3 regions of the Shewanella sp. SW1 genome follow, and region 3 is predicted to be linked to each of the others. Evidence: predicted binding sites of a transcription regulator. Region 3 holds the regulator's gene; each other region holds the start of a gene.
What was found. Region 3 encodes NrdR, which represses ribonucleotide reductase genes. Its sites were predicted from a motif close to AAACACNANATNTNGTGTTT; they were not measured.
Positions count from the first base shown of each region.

Region 1: the regulator NrdR is predicted to act here: its motif matches at 3,477-3,496, upstream of nrdA (class 1a ribonucleoside-diphosphate reductase subunit alpha).
Region 2: the regulator NrdR is predicted to act here: its motif matches at 3,171-3,190, upstream of nrdD (anaerobic ribonucleoside-triphosphate reductase).

Region 1 is NZ_JAKKSG010000010.1:88,596-93,878, reverse strand. Features, by position in the region: gene nrdB (class Ia ribonucleoside-diphosphate reductase subunit beta) at 1-959, opposite strand, end outside; gene nrdA (class 1a ribonucleoside-diphosphate reductase subunit alpha) at 1,034-3,322, opposite strand; gene L5M71_RS10730 (HAD family hydrolase) at 3,825-4,496, opposite strand; gene ubiG (bifunctional 2-polyprenyl-6-hydroxyphenol methylase/3-demethylubiquinol 3-O-methyltransferase UbiG) at 4,498-5,208, opposite strand.
Region 2 is NZ_JAKKSG010000009.1:82,310-87,592, reverse strand. Features, by position in the region: gene rssA (patatin-like phospholipase RssA) at 1-371, shown strand, start outside; gene L5M71_RS09930 (NADP-dependent oxidoreductase) at 506-1,516, opposite strand; gene L5M71_RS09925 (MarR family winged helix-turn-helix transcriptional regulator) at 1,663-2,151, shown strand; gene L5M71_RS09920 (hypothetical protein) at 2,271-2,960, shown strand; gene nrdD (anaerobic ribonucleoside-triphosphate reductase) at 3,222-5,283, shown strand, end outside.
Region 3 is NZ_JAKKSG010000022.1:42,708-47,990, forward strand. Features, by position in the region: gene L5M71_RS18175 (LysR family transcriptional regulator) at 1-92, shown strand, start outside; gene ettA (energy-dependent translational throttle protein EttA) at 263-1,930, opposite strand; gene glyA (serine hydroxymethyltransferase) at 2,120-3,373, shown strand; gene nrdR (transcriptional regulator NrdR) at 3,648-4,097, shown strand; gene ribD (bifunctional diaminohydroxyphosphoribosylaminopyrimidine deaminase/5-amino-6-(5-phosphoribosylamino)uracil reductase RibD) at 4,243-5,283, shown strand, end outside.

The DNA of each region.
Region 1 (5,283 bases), on a different contig from region 3:
ACCGACTTCATGCGTTGATTAGTAATAAACTCAACGTATTGGCAAAGGATCTGTTCATTCAAACCTATCATAGAGCCGTCTTTGAACAGGTATTTTGCCCATTCTTTTTCTTGCTCTGCGGCTTTGAAGAATAAATCGAAAGCTTCCTGTTGGCATTCTGCAGCAATCTCACCCATTTCTGGATCGTCTTTACCGCCTTGCATGATGCTTAAAATATGCTGAGTGCTGTTTAAGTGTAAGGCTTCATCACGGGCGATTAAGCGAATGATTTTCGCGTTACCTTCCATGAGCTTACGTTCAGCAAAGGCAAATGAGCAGGCAAAGCTAACATAGAAACGAATAGCTTCTAGGGCGTTGACTGACATCATGCACAGGTACAAGGCTTTTTTCAGGGTGCGGGTGTTGACTATGACTTCTTTGCCATCGATAACATGGGTTCCTGCACCGAGTAAATGGAATATCTGAGTCAGTTGGATCAAGTGATCGTAATAAGCGGCGATATCGGTCGCACGGCTTAAGATTTCTTTGTTCACAACGATATCGTCGAAGATCACTGAAGGATCGTTAACGATATTACGAATGATGTGGGTGTATGAGCGCGAGTGAATCGTCTCAGAGAAAGACCAAGTCTCAATCCAGGTTTCTAATTCAGGCAGTGACACCAGCGGCAAAAAGGCCACATTGGGCGAGCGGCCTTGAATCGAGTCGAGTAGGGTTTGGTATTTCAGATTCGAAATAAAGATGTGTTTTTCATGATCAGGCAATGCACCGTAGTCAATCTTATCGCGACTGACGTCTACTTCTTCCGGGCGCCAAAAGAAAGATAACTGCTTTTCTATCAGTTTTTCGAACACTTCATATTTTTGTTGATCGTAACGAGCCACGTTGACCGATTGACCTAAAAACATAGGTTCACGGGTGGCATCGTTGGGTGTTTGACAGAAGGTAGAGTAGGCCATGGTGCTATTTTTCCAATGGATAGGGATCCACTAAATAGGGATCCCTATAAAACCGTTAACGTTAAAGTTAAAGACTAGATTTTACATGCGCCGCCGGCGCAACCGTCATCTTCTTTCTCTAAATTGGTGATGTCATCGTGTGAATCCGACGCACCATCGCGAGTGTTATGGTAGTAAAGCGTTTTAACACCTAACTTGTAAGCATTGAGCAAATCTTTCAGTAGGGTTTGCATTGGCACTTTACGGCCTTCAAAACGTGAAGGATCGTAGTTAGTGTTAGCCGAAATCGCTTGGTCAACGAATTTCTGCATAATACCCACTAGCTGTAAGTAACCGTCGTTGCTTGGCATTTTCCACAGCAATTCATAGCTATCTTTCAGTGTATCGAAATCGGGTACCACTTGTTTTAGCTGACCGTCTTTGCTCGATTTCACGCTGATAAGACCACGTGGTGGCTCAATACCATTGGTCGCATTGGAGATTTGCGACGAGGTTTCTGATGGCATTAATGCCGACAGCGTCGAGTTACGCAGGCCATATTGCTTGATATCGCTACGCAGTGATTCCCAGTCTAAGTGCAATGGTTCAGCACAAATTTTATCTAGGTCACGTTTGTAGGTATCGATTGGCAAAATACCTTGAGAGTAAGTGGTCTCGTGGAATAACGGACATGCCCCTTGCTCTTTGGCTAAGTTCATTGAGGCTTTCAGTAAATAGTACTGAATCGCTTCGAAGGTTCTGTGGGTTAAAGCGTTCGCGCTACCATCAGAATACTTCATGCCATTTTTCGCTAAATAGTTAGCGAAGTTGATCACACCTATGCCTAAAGTACGGCGATTCATCGAGGCGATTTGCGCGGCCTTGATAGGATAATCTTGATAATCCAATAAATTATCCAGTGCGCGTACGGCGAGGTCGGCTAATGGCTCAATATCAGATAACTCTTTGATAGAACCTAAGTTAAGTGCTGACAGCGTACAAAGCGCGATTTCACCTTCTGGATCATCGATGTTGTTTAATGGTTTAGTCGGCAGGGCGATTTCAAGACACAGGTTAGACTGTCTGATCGGCGCGACTTTTGAATCAAACGGGCTGTGAGTGTTGCAGTGATCCACGTTCTGAATGTAGATACGGCCCGTTGAGGCACGCTCTTGCATCATCAGTGAAAACAGTTCAACGGCTTTTATCGTTTTCTTACGAATGTTGCTGTCTTGCTCATATTGCACATATAAACGTTCGAATTCGTTTTGATCTTCAAAGAAAGCATCGTACAAGCCAGGTACGTCAGATGGGCTAAATAAACTGATGTTCTCGCCTTTGATCAGACGTTGATACATGACTTTGTTCAACTGCACACCGTAGTCTAAATGACGGATACGGTTGTCTTCGACGCCGCGGTTATTTTTCAATACCAGCAGAGATTCGACTTCTAAGTGCCAAATAGGGTAGAACAGGGTCGCAGCACCGCCACGCACGCCGCCTTGAGAGCACGACTTCACTGCGGTTTGGAAATACTTATAGAAAGGTAAACAACCTGTGTGGAAGGCTTCACCACCACGGATTGGGCTACCTAAGGCACGAATACGACCGGCGTTAATACCGATACCCGCACGTTGGCTGACATATTTCACGATAGACGAAGCGGTCGCGTTGATGGAATCTAAGCTGTCACCACATTCGATCAGTACGCAAGAGCTGAACTGACGCGTTGGGGTGCGCACACCGGCCATAATTGGCGTTGGCAGCGACAGTTTAAAAGTTGATACCGCGTCATAGAAATCTTTAACGTATTTCAGGCGCGTCTCTTTTGGATAACGGGCAAACAAGCAAGCCGCAACCAAAATGTAAAGGAACTGCGCACTCTCATAGATTTCGTGGGTCACACGGTTTTGAACTAAATATTTGCCTTCAAGCTGTTTTACCGCAGCGTAGGAAAAATCCATATCGCGCCAATGGTCGATATAGGTATCCATCACATCCAGCTCTTCGCGGGTGTAATCTCTTAAAATGTGTTGATCGTATTTACCCAGCTCAACCAATTTAGTCACGTGAGCATACAATGCGGGCGGCTCGAACTGACCGAAGGCCTTCTTACGCAAATGAAACACCGCTAAACGGGCAGCAAGAAACTGATAGTCCGGTGATTCTGGAGAAATTAAATCCGCCGCAGCCTTGATAATGGTTTCATGGATAGCTTCGGTTGGGATGCCATCGAAAAACTGTAGGTGTGAGCGAAGTTCAACTTCCGAAACAGAAACGTTTTTTAATCCCTTGGCTGCCCAAGTAATTACGCGGTGTATTTTTTCGAGATCGATATTCTCACGATCGCCACAGCGTTTTGTGACTGTCATAGTGCTATTCATTTGGAGATAGGCCTTGGTTCTTATATGTATTTAGGTGAGCAAAATCACCGTACGTATCCTTGTAAAACAATCAACAATCGTCCCTTAAATACAGCTGACTGGTTACAAACGAGTCAATTAAGCGGCGAGCTTCTAGTGTGTCTGATTGTTACCTATACACAAGATATGGTGTTTTAAATTATATGGGATACAAGATAGTGAGGTTTGCCCCTATTTGCAAGTCTGAATTCAGGGGACATCTTGTGGATAACGTGAGGATAAACTTTTCCGTTAGTAACGACTAACCTTGAAGCTCAATTTCAGGTTAGCGTGTCACACTCATGGGGGATTTTTAGGCGATCTTTTCTTTAGATCGCGATCGCTCACGAGTGCCGATCTTTTATCCGCCTGACTTTTTCCGTGGGTCATAAATAGTATGCTGACACACTGATGTTCGTCAGTGAAGTTACGTATTGGATGCCTTATTCGTGAGCATTGTAGGCGCTGTTTTTGGTTGATGTTGTTAAGCCAATGCTTCGATTAGTGCTTGATGTAGCTCAGTTGGGCTCGCAAAATGCGCGTGCGCAGGCCATTGCAACGGCTTGTCGTTCACGCCCAGATAACCCCATAGGGCCACGCCGCCTAACATGCCAGCAGCCTTGGCCGCGAGCAAATCTCGCTCGGCATCCCCAAGATACAAAATGTGCTCTGGAGCACAGTTCAGCTGTTGTGCGCCTAACAGCATAGGTGCTGTGTGGGGTTTAGCGTGTTTGGTCGAATCGCCACTGATGATAACGGGCATACGCAAGTGTAAATTCAGTTTTCGCAATAAGGGACGGGTAAAGCGCGCAGGCTTGTTGGTGATCACCCCAAACGGCAGCTGAGTTAACTCGAGCCAGTCGAGTAATGCTGTTATGCCTGTAAATAGCGCACAGTGATCGCCATTAATGCGCTGATAGTGGGCGAGTAGCCCTTGCTGAACTTGAGATCGAAGATCTTCTGCCGCATCAGGGATCGCGGCATCGACTAAGGCAAAACTGCCGTGGGATGCGGCGTAGCGCATGGTCGCTAACGGCTGCGCGGCGATGCCGACGTCTTGAAGACTTAAATTGAGGGCTTGCACCAGATCCGGCGCGGTATCGGCTAAGGTGCCGTCGAGATCGAACAGTACGCCTTTGATCTGTGCCAGACTCATATTAATCAACCTTACGCGTCGCTATCATGTAATTCACATCAACCTTAGGCGTGTACTTAAAAATGCCCGTCAATGGGTTGTAGCTTACCCCTAATGCATCGGTACAGATAAGATCGGTATTATCTACTAGTTCAATCAGCTCCGAAGGCTTAATGAATTTTTTATGCTCGTGGGTGCCAACCGGCAGCATTTTTAGCAAATATTCCGCGCCTAAAATGGTGTGCACGTAGGATTTAATGTTGCGGTTGATGGTGGAGAAAAACACATGACCACCGGGTTTGACCATGTCACAGCAAGCCTTGATCACAGATTGTGGATCGGGTACATGTTCGAGCATTTCCATGCAGGTCACCACATCGTAATAGGCTTGATGATCTTGGCTGTGGGCCTCGGCGGTATTTTTTACATAATTAATGCTCACGCCCGTTTCGAGAGCATGTAGGCGGGCGACTTCTAAGGGCTCATCACCCATATCTAAGCCATCAACCTCGGCGCCGATGCGGGCCATGCTTTCAGACAAAATGCCGCCACCACAGCCGACATCGAGCACTTTCTTCCCGAAAATACCGCCTGCGGTTTGATCGATATAGTTTAAGCGCAGCGGGTTTAATAGATGCAGCGGCTTAAATTCGCCGTTGAGATCCCACCAAGTTTCGGCCATACGTTCAAACTTTGCGATTTCCTGTGGGTCTACATTGGTATTCTGATGCATGCTATTACCTGAAGAAGCTGTATTGTGCGGCTATTATAACGACTATGTTTGATAAACAAAGTGCTCGACTGAGCT
Region 2 (5,283 bases), on a different contig from region 3:
TGTTACCCGTGAATATGACCAGCCAAAGGACTGTCCAAGCTGAAATGGATATGCCAGCGCGACAAGAAACGGGCTTTATGGATTTATTCGCCCGTGGCCGAGATTATGTCAGCAACCTAACCGATAAGTTTTCACTCGGCACTAAATCGAATCCGGGGATGATTGCTGTGATGTCGCAATCTATGGGTATTTTAGAGCAAAGACATAAGCGGGCGCGGTTGATGGGCGATCCACCAGATATTTGTATTGTGCCAGAGGTGGGAAATATCGGCACTATGGAGTTTCATCGTGCTGATGAGGCGATTGCCGCCGGCGAAGCGGCGGTGGAGAAAGTCGCCCACTTGATTGAAGCAGCGCTCTGGAAGGGCTGATGAGGCAAAATGTAGAGTCAAAAGTTTTATATAGATAGCGTTTGATTGCCAGATAAACAAAAGTCGGTATCACTTTCGCGATACCGACTATTTGCTATCTCATATTGAGATGTTTATACCGCTTTGTTGGTGACTTAGGCTAGTTTTACCAACATTTTACCGCGATTCTTACCTTCAAATAGACCGATAAAAGCATCAGGTGCTTGTTCAAGCCCTTGATAAATTGTTTGTTCTGCTTTGACTTTGCCTTCCGCTAACCATTGAGCCATTTTTGCGGTGAACTCAGGATAATGCGCCCAATGTTCGGATACGATAAAACCTTCTAACTTGAGTTTTCGCATTACAATTAGGGCTAAGTTGTCTGGGCCAGGTGTTGGAGTTGTGTTGTTATATTGCGAAATCATACCGCAAACAGCGATACGTCCATGATCTTTCATATTGCTCAGCGCTGCGGCTAAATGCTCACCACCGACGTTCTCAAAATACACGTCAATTCCTTCTGGGGCGGCTTTTGTCAACGCTTGGGTGAGATTGCCACAAGTTTTGTAATTGATGACCGCATCAACACCATAACTTTTTAATAATTCAGCTTTTTCATCTGAACCGACAGAGGCTATTACACGAGCACCAATTAGTTTACCAATTTGGCAGGCTACGCTACCTACTGCGCCAGAGGCTGCGGAAACGAACAGTGTCTCACCCGCTTTTAAATCTGTAATGCGAGTCAGTCCTGTCCAAGCTGTCATGCCTGGCATTCCGAGTACGCCGAGGAAATGTGAATTATCAAGCGTAGTTAGTGGTAAAGCTGTCAGTCCTGCGGTATCTGTGACTGCGTGTTCACGCCAACCTAGCATGCTGCTGACTTTAGTACCAACCGGGAACTCGGTGTTTTTTGACGCGATAACTTCACCAATCGCACCGCCTTCTAAGACTTGATTTAAGGCGAAGGGCGGAACATAACTCTTGCGATCAACCATGCGCCCGCGCATGTAAGGGTCAACCGACATCCATAGATTTTTAATCAGCACTTGTCCATCAGCGAGCGGTGCTAACGCTTTATTTACTAAAGTAAAGTTCTGTGCTGTAGGCATGCCTTCTGGGCGATTAGCTAGATGGATTTCACGGGTTTCAGTCATACTCTTCATAAAAACTCACCTTTTGTTTGTGCGCAAACTAATGATGTTAACTCTACGTGGCTTTAAGATCGAATGCAAATAGTTTGCGCGCAAACTAGATGAGGTGGGACAGATCGGATAAGATAGCGTTATGTTTAAATGACAGGCGCTTAAACGTGCAGAATTGCTTACCTCAACCTGAGCTAGACGCTACAAAACAGACTCATAGCCAAGCTTCTAGCGATCCACTCTGTTTATCCGATAATGTTTGTTTCGCGTTATATTCTGCGAGCAATGCATTAGTGCGTGCTTATCGGCCTCTACTCGAGGCATACGAGTTAACTTTCCCTCAATATTTAGTGATGCAAACCCTGTGGCGTCAAAACGGCTGCAGCCAAACCCAGCTATCAATGGCGACTAAACTCGATATGGGAACCCTAACGCCAATCGTCAAGCGGTTAGAGTTGAAGGGGTTGATTACGCGATTAGCCTGCGTTGAAGATGAGCGGAAAAAGCTGATCACTCTGACAAGTCAAGGAGAGGGTATCAGGCACGAAGCTCTTGCCTTGAAGCAAACCTTGCTTGATAAAGTGCAGATGGACGCTGAGGCACTCGATTTACTAAGGCGGCAATGTCTTGCCTTGATCGAAGATATACAGTCCTAGATATAAGTTGGTTTATGCATAGTGATGCTATTAACTCAGCGGTTGCACTGATTAATACTTGATTGGCTTAGTTTTTGCTTTAAAACCGTCATTGAGTCTTAGACGCCGAATTTTTGACGATGAATTCTATTTTAAATGCCTTTAATCTTAATCGCAGCAGTGCCAGTATCGCCGATGCCTATGGTGCCAATAGCCAAAAGACGAGCACGGCTAAAACCGATACTACGATAGAAACAAATAAAACGCAGACGGATGCTACCAAACCCGATAACGGTAAAACCGATGAGATAGCGCTGTCGCCAAGGGCGCAACGCGCACAGAAAATTCAATCGATGGCGAAGGATTTTTTTGCCGATGGTCAATTTGGTGTCGCCGATATTCCCGCATTGGTGTCGCGCTTACAAAAAGATGGCATTTTATCGGATGTGCAACTCGAGCGTTTATCGAAAAACGGTATTACAGTGCCGAGCACAACAACGCCGACTAAACAATCGTTGCAAGATTTTTTAGATGATGAAATCAAGTCATTAGCTAAAAAATCACCTAATAATCCTCTTATCAATACCTTAGTTGATGCTAAGAACGTCTTAACCAATATGGATGATGCTCAGTCGCCGGTGCTAGCCCAGAAGGCCACGAAAGTCCTTAGCCAATTGACGGATTATTTGAATTCTGAACCTCCGCTTACGGATGCTCAAAAGCAGCAGTGGCAGGGGCTAAAATCTATGATGCAACTTGCTTCATCTATGGGGGCACATCAATCTGCATCGGGCCAACTCAGTAGTTATCTTGCGCTTGCTAAACGTTAATTCACATCCATAGTGCGTGATAAACACAAATTGTCACGCATTCAACTAGCTGGGTTTAATCAGCAGGTCAAGGCGCAATTTTCAGATAATTGGACCTAGCTGCAGTTCTGGTTTGTTCTTTTATTTCTTCCTAAAAACTATGATCTGGATCATGGACGCTTCATCGTCGCTGTAGCCTAATACTCTACATATTGTGTTTTGTGCTTTTAAAATCACTAGATGTAGTGTTAATTTTTAGGCGAGATGGAGAGGAACTGAACAATGCCAGTCGTAATTAAGCGTGATGGTTGCCGCACACCTTTTGATGAAACAAGGATAAGGGATGCAGTGAATGCCGCTGCAAACTCAGTTGGAATAGAGGATGGCGACTATGCAGCGACAGTGGCAGCGTGTATCAGTCAGAGCGTCGCGCCATTAGCTGAAGTCGATATCCACCATCTGCAGGATGCGGTTGAGAATTTACTGATGGAAGGGCCGTACAAGTCCCTGGCGCGGGTGTATATCGAATACCGTCACGACAGAGATGTGTGCCGTGAAGCGACCAGTAAACTCAACCTCGAAATCCGTGGTTTAGTCGAGCAAAGCAATGCGGCTTTACTCAATGAAAATGCTAATAAAGATTCAAAAGTCATTCCTACTCAGCGGGATTTGCTTGCGGGCATAGTTGCTAAACATTATGCCAAGAGTCATATCTTGCCAAAGGATGTGGTCGCCGCCCATGAAGCGGGGGAGATCCACTACCACGACTTAGATTACTCGCCATTTTTCCCGATGTTTAACTGTATGCTGATTGATTTAGCTGGCATGTTGACCCACGGCTTTAAAATGGGCAATGCCGAAATTGAAACCCCTAAATCAATTTCAACGGCGACAGCAGTGACCGCACAGATCATTGCCCAAGTGGCGAGCCATATCTATGGCGGCACAACTATTAATCGTATCGATGAAGTGTTAGCGCCATTTGTCGCTAAGAGCTACGACAAGCATTACCAAATCGCCCTGAATTGGAAGATTACCGACGCTAAAGCCTTCGCCACGGCGCAAACTGAAAAAGAATGTCACGATGCATTCCAGTCTTTGGAATATGAGGTCAATACCTTACACACTGCCAATGGCCAAACACCGTTCGTGACCTTCGGGTTTGGGTTGGGTACTTCGTGGGAATCGCGCTTAATTCAGCAATCTATGCTCAAAGTGCGGATGGCGGGATTGGGTAAAAATCGCAAGACGGCAGTATTCCCTAAGCTAGTGTTTGCGATTCGTGATGGTATTAATCATAAAGCGGGCGATTGCAATTACGATGTAAAACAGATGGCGCTCAAATGCGCGACAATGCGCATGTATCCCGACATTCTCAACTACGAGCAAGTCGAGAAAGTCACCGGTTCATTTAAAACCCCAATGGGTTGCCGTAGCTTTTTAGGCACCTATGAAGAAAATGGCGAGCTTGTGCATGAAGGGCGCAATAATTTGGGAGTTGTCAGTTTAAACCTGCCGCGGATTGCCTTAGAAGCCAATGGCGATGAAGCTGAATTTTATCGCATTTTAGATGACAGACTAGTATTAGCCCGTAAAGCACTGGATACCCGTATTGAGCGACTGAACGGTGTTAAAGCCCGCGTTGCACCTATCCTCTATATGGAAGGCGCCTGTGGTGTACGTTTACGGGCTGATGATGATGTGGCGCAAATCTTTAAAAATGGCCGTGCGTCGATTTCACTCGGTTACATTGGACTGCATGAAACCATGAATGCACTCTATGGCACCCAAACCCATGTATTTGATGATGCACAATTAAGGGAAAAAGCCGTTGCTATTGTAGCTTATCTTAAAGCGGCTACCGATGCGTGGAAGGCCGAAACAGGTTATGGCTTTAGTCTGTATAGCACGCCAAGTGAGAGTCTTTGCAGCCGTTTTTGTAAACTGGATGCGAAGCAATTTGGCCTAGTCACAGGGGTGACGGACAAGGGCTATTACACGAATAGTTTCCACCTCGATGTGGAAAAAAGTGTTAACCCTTACGATAAAATTGATTTTGAACAGCCATATCCCGCTATCGCGAACGGTGGCTTTATTTGTTATGGCGAATATCCCAATATGCAGCATAACCTCGAAGCGCTGGAAAACGTCTGGGATTATAGCTACAGCCGCGTGCCTTACTATGGCACGAACACACCAATTGATGAATGCTATGACTGTGGCTTTACCGGCGAATTTAGTTGTACCAGTAAAGGGTTCACTTGCCCTAAGTGTGGCAATCATGAGCCTAGTCGGGTTTCTGTGACGCGCCGTGTGTGCGGTTACTTAGGCAGTCCTGATGCGC
Region 3 (5,283 bases):
TGTATGGCGTGTATCAATCTCGCAAACATATGCAGCCCGCATTAAGAGTGATGATGGATATGCTGGTGGCCTATTTTGCTAGTTTGAAATAGTGCCAGTTTAAAATAGTGTTAGCTTGAAATAGTGCCAAAGCTTGCGGCACTTATAGCGTAACGGGATGCCATAAAAAAGGAGCTTAACCCTTTCGAGTTAAACTCCTCAGATTTACACTTGTCTAGATTCTAGATTCTAGATTCTAGATTCTAGATTCTAGATTCTAGATTTACTTTATCATGCGCTTGTATTTCAAGCGGTGTGGCTCAACCACATCGGCGCCATAGGTGTTTTTCAACCATGCCGAGTATTCTGTGTAGTTACCTTCGTAGAAGTTCACTTGACCTTCGTCGCGATAATCCAGAATGTGGGTCGCGATACGGTCGAGGAACCAACGGTCATGCGAAATCACCATAGCGCAACCTGGGAATTCCAGAATCGCTTCTTCCAGTGCGCGCAGGGTTTCAACGTCTAAGTCGTTGGTGGGTTCGTCGAGTAATAAGACGTTACCGCCCGCTTGCAGCAGTTTGGCTAAATGCACGCGGTTACGCTCACCGCCCGACAGAGTGCCGATGATTTTTTGCTGATCGCCACCACGGAAGTTGAAGCGGCCCACATAGGCGCGGCTCGGGATTTCCATGTTGTTGATACGCATGATGTCTTGACCACCGGAGATTTCTTCCCAAATGGTGTTCTTATCATTCATCGAATCGCGGAACTGCTCAACCGAGGCCAGTTGCACAGTTTCACCTAGCTCAATACTGCCGCTGTCTGGTTTTTCTGCGCCGGATAACATGCGGAACAGGGTCGATTTACCCGCGCCGTTGGCACCGATAATGCCGACGATAGCGCCCTTAGGTACTGAGAACGACAAGTTGTCGATCAAAACGCGGTCACCGTAAGACTTGGTCAGGTTATTCACTTCAATAACCTTGTCGCCTAAACGTGGTCCGGGCGGAATAAACAGCTCGTTGGTTTCGTTACGTTTTTGGTAATCGTTAGTGTTCAGTTCTTCAAAGCGCGCCATACGGGCCTTGCCTTTAGACTGACGGCCTTTGGCGCCTTGACGTACCCATTCCAATTCTTTGGCAATGGTTTTTTGACGAGCGCTTTCGGTGGCTGATTCTTGCTTCAGACGGGCATCTTTCTGCTCAAGCCATGAAGAATAGTTACCTTCCCACGGAATACCTTCACCGCGGTCGAGTTCTAAAATCCAGCCAGCGGCATTGTCGAGGAAGTACCTGTCATGGGTAATCGCGACCACAGTACCGGCATATTCCTGCAAGAAGTGCTCAAGCCAAGCCACAGATTCAGCATCCAAGTGGTTGGTGGGTTCGTCCAGTAACAGCATTTCTGGCTTTTCAAGCAGCAAACGACATATCGCCACGCGGCGACGTTCACCACCGGATAATACTTCGATTTTCTCATCCCAATCTGGCAGACGCAGGGCGTTGGCGGCGCGCTCAAGGACGTACTCTAAGTTATGGGCATCTTGGGCTTGAATAATGGCTTCGAGTTCGCCTTGCTCTTTTGCAAGGGCGTCGAAATCGGCGTCCGGCTCGGCGTAGGCTGCGTAAACGGCATCGAGGCGAGTCAGGGCATTTTTTGCCTCTGCTACCGCTTCTTCAATCGCTTCACGCACGGTTTGATTCGGATCGAGTTTAGGTTCCTGCGGCAGGTAACCGATTTTCAATCCCGGCATTGGGCGCGCTTCACCTTCAATTTCGGTGTCGATACCCGCCATAATACGCAGTAGTGTCGACTTACCTGAACCGTTAAGGCCGAGTACACCAATTTTGGCGCCGGGGAAAAAGCTTAAAGAAATATCTTTAAGGATCTGCTTCTTAGGCGGAACAATTTTTCCCACCCGCAGCATGCTGTAAACAAACTGAGCCATTTTTCTCTATCTTAAGTGACTAATGATGCGGCTAATTCTACTCGATTGCGCGCCGAACTCAACTCGACAATGAGCCAAGTTCAAGCACTATCTGCAGGAATTTCATGTTTCAAATACTGGGATTGTGACCGCGTTCCGAGTAGAATACCGCGCAACCCTACCTATAAGAATTGGCAGCTGGAGTAAGCAATGCTGAAAAAAGATATGAATATCGCAGATTATGATCCGGAACTGTTTAACGCAATTCAGAATGAAACTCTGCGTCAAGAAGAGCATATTGAGCTGATTGCTTCTGAAAACTACACCAGTCCACGCGTGATGGAAGCGCAAGGTTCACAGTTAACCAATAAGTACGCTGAAGGCTATCCAGGCAAGCGTTACTATGGTGGTTGTGAGTATGTGGACGTAGTTGAAACCTTAGCGATTGAACGTGCTAAACAACTGTTTGGCGCAACTTACGCTAACGTACAACCTCATTCAGGTTCACAGGCAAACAGCGCGGTTTACATGGCATTGTTAAAACCTGGCGATACCGTACTGGGCATGAACTTAGCTCATGGTGGTCACTTGACCCACGGTTCACCCGTTAACTTCTCTGGCAAACTGTACAACATCATTCCTTACGGTATCGACGAGTCTGGCAAAATTGACTATGACGAGATGGAGCGTATTGCCATAGAACACAAGCCTAAGATGATGATCGGCGGTTTCTCTGCCTATTCAGGTATCGTTGATTGGGCAAAAATGCGTGAAATCGCAGACAAAATCGGTGCTTACCTATTTGTCGACATGGCGCACGTTGCCGGTCTTATCGCTGCGGGCGTTTATCCAAACCCAGTACCACACGCACACGTTGTGACTTCAACGACTCACAAAACCTTAGCGGGTCCCCGTGGTGGTGTGATCCTGTCTGCTGCTGACGATGAAGACTTGTATAAGAAGTTGAACTCTGCGGTATTCCCTGGCGGTCAAGGTGGCCCATTGATGCACGTTATCGCCGGTAAAGCGGTGGCGTTCAAAGAAGCCCTAGAGCCAGAATTTAAAGTTTACCAACAGCAAGTGGTTAATAACGCTAAAGCTATGGTTGAAGTGTTCCTTGAGCGCGGTTACAAAATCGTCTCTGGCGGAACCAGCAACCACTTAATGCTAGTTGACCTGATTGGTCGTGACTTAACCGGTAAAGAAGCCGATGCCGCCTTAGGTAGCGCTAACATTACCGTGAACAAAAACTCAGTACCAAACGATCCACGTTCACCTTTTGTGACCTCAGGTGTGCGTATCGGTACGCCAGCCATTACGCGCCGCGGCTTTAAAGAAGCGGAATCGAAAGAGCTGACTGGCTGGATTTGTGACATCCTTGATGATGCGAACAATCCTGCTGTGATTGAGCGTGTTAAGGGCCAAGTATTGGCACTGTGTGCACGTTTCCCTGTTTACGGCTAATTTGCCTATGCATCTACGTTTAGTAGATGAAGGGCCGAGATTGATCGCCGACTGACTTGATACTTGTCACATCAGGTACTTAGCATCAGGCACTTAACATTAAGTTGTTAAGCTCAGGTAGTTAACCTCAGCCCATAAATAGGATAAAATCCCATGGCCGCATCTCGCGGCCATTTTTATTGGTAAAATCTTAAGTTTAAATCCATGGCTTTTGACTGATATTTAACAGGTAAACCCATTAACGCTTTACGATCATTCACTGGCAGGAGGCTCAATGCATTGTCCATTTTGCAGCGCGACAGATACTAAAGTCATCGATTCTCGATTAGTGGCGGAAGGCCACCAAGTGCGCCGTCGCCGAGAATGCACCGAATGCCATGAACGATTTACCACCTTCGAAGGCGCTGAGTTAGTCATGCCTAGGGTGATTAAGCGCGATGGTTCACGCCAACCCTTCGATGAAGAAAAACTCCAAGGTGGCATGTTACGCGCCGTTGAAAAACGCCCCGTGTCTATGGATGAAATCGAGCAAGCACTCAGCAAAATCAAGTCTACCCTGCGCGCCACTGGCGAGCGGGAAGTGCCGTCAGAAATGGTGGGTAACTTAATGATGGAGCAATTGATGAGCCTAGATAAAGTCGCCTACATTCGTTTCGCTTCCGTGTACCGCGCCTTTGAAGACGTGTCTGAATTTGGCGAAGCCATCGCCAAACTGCAAAAGTAGTTATTCGATTTTTGTGGCTAGTCTATCGGTGTTTGGTTGCGCTAGCCTTAAAAGAGGCTTTTGATTAATAGCTTCTGCAAGACAGGTTTTAAAAACAGATTTGCAAGACTGGTGAAAGCCGAAACCTTTAACAACAGGGTTGAACATGAGCTTGAACATAAGTTGGTCCGTACTCGATACCCAAATGATGAGCCGCGCGATTCAATTGGCGCGCAAAGGCTTTTACACCACTAGACCCAATCCCAGTGTGGGCTGCGTTATCGTTAAAGATAACCAAATCATTGGTGAAGGTTATCATCAAAAAGCGGGTGAGCCCCACGCCGAAGTGCATGCGCTACGTATGGCTGGCGAACGCGCCCGCGGCGCAACAGCCTATGTCACTTTAGAGCCCTGCAGCCATTATGGCCGCACGCCGCCCTGCGCCTTGGCGCTGATCAATATTGGCGTTAAACGTGTTGTGGTAGCGGTGGAAGATCCTAATCCGCAAGTCGGTGGTCGTGGCATTCAAATGCTGCGTGACGCCGGTATTGAAGTGGATGTGGGATTACATCGCGATGAAGCCTATGCCTTGAATGTAGGCTTTATGAAGCGGATGGAATCGGGTTTACCCAGAGTTACAGTAAAATTGGCTGCGAGTCTCGATGGTAAAACCGCGCTGTCTAACGGTGTGTCTAAATGGATAACTGGTCCAGAATCTCGTCGCGACGTGCAGCGATTACGTTTACGTTCTTGTGCACTGGTCACGGGGATCGAAACCATACTGGCAGACGCTCCTTTACTTAATGTGCGTTATCAGGAACTTGGCAGCTTAAAAGACAGTGTAACCGAGGCGCAATTACTGCAGCCATTAAGAGTGATACTCGACAGCCGTGCCCGTTTGCCGTTATCGGCCGCCTGCTTGGCTATCGTATCGCCCATACTCTTGGTCTCGACCGTGGCTTATCCCACAGAGTTTCAAGCACAATTGCCCTCCCATGTGAGTTGCCTCGTGTTACCTGCAATTGCAGGTCGCGTCTCATTGCCTGAACTATTAAGCTATTTAGGCCAAAGCTGTAATCACGTGCTGGTGGAAGCGGGTGCAACCTTAGCGGGCGCATTTTTAGCGCAGGGGCTGGCCGATGAGTTAGTGCTATACCAAGCGATGAAAATCCTCGGTGGGCATGGGCGTAATTTGCTGCAATTGCCC